Regions from separate parts of the Microbacterium sp. NPDC077391 genome, predicted to be linked through region 1. Evidence: riboswitches for the same ligand, from Rfam matches in the RefSeq annotation. Region 1 holds a riboswitch; the other holds the start of a gene.
What was found. A riboswitch is a leader RNA that binds a small molecule or an ion and turns the genes downstream of it on or off. The one in region 1 is predicted to bind thiamine pyrophosphate.
Positions count from the first base shown of each region.

Region 1 (2,446 bases):
CGGCACCGTTGGGTCCGGTGACGACCGTCGCCGCCGCGCGCGGTATCCGCAGCTCGAGCCTGCTCTGCACGGCGGTGCGACCGTCACGCGACACGGCGAGATCGGCCGTCTCGAGCACCGCGCCCGTCACGGGATCGGCGGACGGGAGCACCGGCACATCGATGTCGTGGTGGGGCACCCACACTCCCGCATCGGCGAGCGCATCGCCGTGCTGCGCGAACACGACCGCGGGCGGACCGTCTGCGAGCAGGCCGCCGTCGGCGGCGAGCACGATGACGCGGGTCAGCAGATCGAGCCAGACCTCGGTGCGGTGCTCGACGACGACGAACGTGGCGCCGGTGGCCTCCAGCGCCCTGCCGACGCTGTCGCGCACCTCCCGCACCCCGGCCGGGTCGAGGTTCGCGGTCGGCTCGTCGAGCAGCAGCAGACCGGGCTGCATCGCGAGGACGCCGGCCAGCGCGAGGCGCTGCTTCTGGCCACCCGAGAGGGCTTTCGTGGGACGATCCAGCGGCACATCGAGACCGACGGACTCGAGCGCCGATGCGACGCGGCCGGGGATCTCGTCTGCCGGCACGCCGAGGTTCTCGCAGCCGAAGGCCACGTCATCGCCGACCTTCGACAGCACGACCCCGGCATCCGGGTCCTGCAGCACCAGGCCGATCCGCCCTCGCTGCGACTCGGGCGCGGCCCCGTCGACGAGCAGCGCACCGGTGCGCTCGCCCTCATCAGCGTCGCCGAGCACGCCGGCGAGGCCGGCGAGCAGCGTCGACTTGCCGGCGCCCGAGGCACCCAGCAGCAGCACCCGCTCGCCGGGCTCGATGGTGAACGAGACGTCGCTGACCGCGGGCAGCCGTCGGCCGGCGTAGCGCCAGCCCCACCCGTTCGCGGTGACGCGAGCCGGAGACGACACGCTCAGACCTCCTGGCGCACTTCCCGGCCGGCCGCGAACCGGCTCAGCGCCCCCGTCGAGGCGAGCGCGCGCACGAGCAGCCAGCCGACCACGCCGGCCAGCAGCGCACCCGAGATGACGAGCGCACCGAGGTAGATCGCGTTGAACTCGATGCTCTTGAGGAAGTTCGGCGACGAGCCATAGAACATCTCGAAGACCCACGCGGCCACCGCCGCACCCACGCCCGAGAGGGCGGCGACGACGATGCCGAACCGGCGGTAGAGGAACAGCGCGAAGATCAGTTCGGCGCCGAGACCCTGCACGAGCCCGGAGAGCACCGTCGACACGCCCCACACGTTGCCGATGAGCATGGAGATGATCGCGGCGATCAGCTCGACGACGAGAGCGGCGCCGGGCTTGCGGATCACGAGTCCGCCGATGACGCCGCCGATCAGCCAGATGCCGACGGCGATGCCGCCGAATCCGGGGGTCAGGGCGTCGGCGGCCCCGAACCAGGCGCCGCCGATGATGTTCCAGCCCCAGAACAGCAGGCCGATCGCGACGCCGAGCACGGCGGCGACGACGATGTCGACGACGCGCCAGCGCAGGTTGCGAGCGGCGGGTGCGGGGGTGGTCTGCGCGGTGGACGCGGACATGGACGTGCTCATCTGAACTCCTCCCTGCGCCGGCATGATCCGGATCAGGTTCGACGGTCGAAGCGCGGATCGCTTCCTCTCAGCCCGGCTGTCCGGACTCCCGTGGTGATGGCACGATCATAGCCCCGGTCGCCACCATCCGGGGCGGGCGTTTCGTTCCGTGAAACACCGGGCTGTAGCGTGGTCGCGTGACACCTCCCCCCAAGTCGACGACGCCGGCGACGCGCCGTGCCGTGCGCGAGCGCACTCGCGCACGTGCCGAGCATCCCTCCGCCGGTGCGGCGGCGCTTCCCGCGTTCGGCGAGAGCCTCGGACCGGAGCGGTTCGCCGTCGAGGATGCTGCGGCTGCGGATGCCCCCGACGCGGCGCTGCCGACCGCGGAGCCCGCGGGAACCCGCTCCCGCGCAGCCGAGGAGCCCCGCGCAGCCGAGGAGTCGCACACGGGCGGTGAGTCTCAGACGGAGTGGGCGGACGCCACCCGCCCGCCCACAGCACTGACCTGGTTGGAGCCGTCCGACCTGCTCGACGAGCACGCCCGGGGGGCGCAGCCGCGCGACCTCTTCGCCGGCGCCCGGCTCACCCCGGAGTGGCGTCGTCCTCGCGTGCTCCTGCCGCTCGGCTTCGTCCTCGCGCTGTGCGGCGCGTACGTCTCGACCATGCTGCTGTGGCCGCTGGACGAGGTGGCGCCGGTGGTCGAGGCATCCACCATCGAGATCGCTCCCGCTCCGGCCGCGACCATGACGTGGCCCACCACGGGCAGTGCGGCCGTGGGCATCCAGGGCATGACACCGGTCGCGTCCACCGCGTCGGCCGGCGAGATCGCGAGCATCTCGAAGGTGGTCAGCGTGATGATGGTGCTCGACGAGCTGCCGCTGAAGGTCGGCGAGCAGGGCCCGAGCTT
Region 1 is NZ_JBFBMI010000003.1:307,191-309,636, reverse strand. Features, by position in the region: gene AB0O65_RS09670 (ABC transporter ATP-binding protein) at 1-910, opposite strand, end outside; gene AB0O65_RS09665 (ECF transporter S component) at 913-1,545, opposite strand; TPP riboswitch at 1,550-1,659, opposite strand; gene AB0O65_RS09660 (D-alanyl-D-alanine carboxypeptidase) at 1,734-2,446, shown strand, end outside.

Region 2 (2,446 bases), on a different contig from region 1:
GCTCGTGCTCGGCGGAACAGGATGGCTCTCGGGGCGGATCGCACAGCGGTGGCGGGATGCCGGTGCGGAGGTGACCTGTCTGGCGCGGGGCGAGCGCCCCGCGCCGGACGGCACCGTGCTGTGCCGCGGCGATCGGGACGACCCCGGTGTCTACGACCCGCTCGCCGAGCAGCACTGGATCGAGGTGGTCGACGTCTCCTCGCGCGCCGATCACGTCACCGCGGCGCTCGCCGCGCTCGGCGACCGCGCCGATCACTGGACGTACGTGTCGTCCCTGTCGGTGTACGCGGACGACGTGACGGACGGGCTCGACGAGTCGGGTCTGCGTCACGCGCCGGCCCAGCGCGGCGACGCGTACGACTACGGTGCGCAGAAGGTCGCTGCGGAAGACGCCGTGACGGCGCTGGTCGAGAACGCGCTGATCGTGCGCCCTGGACTCATCGTCGGCGCGGGCGACCCGAGCGACCGCTTCGGGTACTGGCCGGCGGCTTTCGCCCGGGCGGGGAGCGAGCCCGTGCTGGTGCCCGAATCGGCCGACCGCTCCGTGCAGGTGGTCGACGTCGACGACCTGGCTGACGTCGTCGTCGGTGAGCTCGGGCAAGGGGTCATGAACGCCATCGGAGACGTGCATCCGCTCGCCGAGCTGCTCAGCCGCATCCGTGCCGGGGCGGGACACACCGGGGAGCTGCGGGAGGCGAGCGACGAGTGGCTGGAGGGGCACGGCGTGCAGTACTGGATGGGGGAGAGGTCGCTTCCTCTCTGGCTGCCCGCCGACATGCCCGGCTTCATGCGCCGTGACAGTTCCGCTTACCGGGCGGCCGGAGGGGTGCACCGCCCGCTCGCCGAGACGATCCGCGCGGTTCTCGACGACGAGCGCACCAGGGGTCTGGACCGTGCGCGCCGCGCGGGCCTGAGTCGCGCGGACGAGCTCGCTCTCCTCGCCCAGCTGACGTCGCCCAGCTGAGTCGCCCTGACATGTCGCCCTGACACGGAGCGTCATTCCGGCCGCCCCGGTCGGTGTCCTCGCTAGACTCGCGGGCAGTGACACGGGGTGCCGCATCCGCGGCTGAGATCACACCCGTCGAACCTGATCTAGTTCGTACTAGCGAAGGGATGTCGCCCATGTGCGATCCGCTGCGTCCATCCGTCCGTATCCCGGCGGTCTCCGCCGAGCTTCTCACCCGTGTGCGGCAGATACCGCCGCTCACGCACTGCATCACGAACACCGTCGTCACGGGCTTCACCGCGAACGTGCTCCTCGCCGCGGGCGCGTCGCCCGCGATGGTGGACATCGTCGGAGAGGCCGGCATGTTCGCCCGGCTGGCCTCGGGTCTGCTGATCAACCTCGGCACCCCGACGCCGGAGCAGCGGGCGGCCAGTCGTGAAGCCGTCGCCGGAGCGAACGACGCGGGCACGCCGTGGGTCCTCGACCCGGTCGCGGTCGGCGCCCTCCCCGTGCGCACCGCCCTCGCCGGCGAGCTGGTGCGGCTGCGGCCGACGGCCGTGCGCGGCAACGCCAGTGAGATCCTCGCGCTGGCCGGCAGCGGCTCGGGCGGGCGAGGGGTGGACGCGCTGGATGACCCGGACGCCGCGCTGGATGCGGCTCGTTCCCTCGCCACCCGCTTCGGCGCCGTGGTCGCCGTCTCCGGGCCGGTCGATCTCCTCACCGACGGCACGCGCGTCATCCGGGTCGCGAACGGGGATGCACTGCTCACCCGCGTGACCGGCGGCGGCTGCGCCCTCGGGGCGCTCATGGCCGCCTTCCTCGGCGCTGCGCGTGACACCGACGCGGACGCCCTGGAGGCGGTCGCGGCGGCCACGCTCGTCTACACCCTGGCAGCCGAGCACGCGGCTCGCGTCGCCGACGGGCCCGGCAGCTTCGCGGTCGGCCTGCTCGATGCCCTCGCCGGAATCGACCCGACCGACATCGCCGCCGAGGCGCGGGTCGAGCAGCACGATGCGCTCGTCGAGGAGGTCGCGAGATGACCCGTGACCTGTCTATCCACCTGGTGACCGACTCCGCCCTGTGCGGCGAACGCGGTGTCGTCGACACGGTCCGCGAGGCCGTCGCCGGGGGCGTGAGCGTGGTGCAGCTGCGAGACAAGAGCGCCTCCGACGCGTCGGTGATCGAGCAGCTCATCGCCCTCAGCGACGTGATCGACGGCCGCGCGGCGCTTGTCGTCGACGACCGGATCGACGCGGCTCTCGAGGCGCGACGGCGGGGAGCGCGAGTCGACGGAGCGCATGTCGGACAATCGGACATGCCGGTCGCCGAGGCTCGGCGTCTGCTCGGACCCGACGCGCTGATCGGACTCACCGCGAACACGTCCGCTCACCTCGCCGCCGTGCGCGCGCTGCCCGCCGGGACCGTCGACTATGTCGGCATCGGAGTGATCCGACCCACCAGCACCAAGCCGGACCACCCGCCTGCTCTCGGCCTCGACGG
Region 2 is NZ_JBFBMI010000005.1:14,073-16,518, reverse strand. Features, by position in the region: gene AB0O65_RS12565 (NAD-dependent epimerase/dehydratase family protein) at 1-964, shown strand, start outside; TPP riboswitch at 1,038-1,131, shown strand; gene thiM (hydroxyethylthiazole kinase) at 1,123-1,986, shown strand; gene AB0O65_RS12555 (bifunctional hydroxymethylpyrimidine kinase/phosphomethylpyrimidine kinase) at 1,983-2,446, shown strand, end outside.
Region 2: it holds a riboswitch for thiamine pyrophosphate, as region 1 does, so the genes downstream of both, thiM (hydroxyethylthiazole kinase) here and AB0O65_RS09665 (ECF transporter S component) in region 1, are expected to answer to the same signal.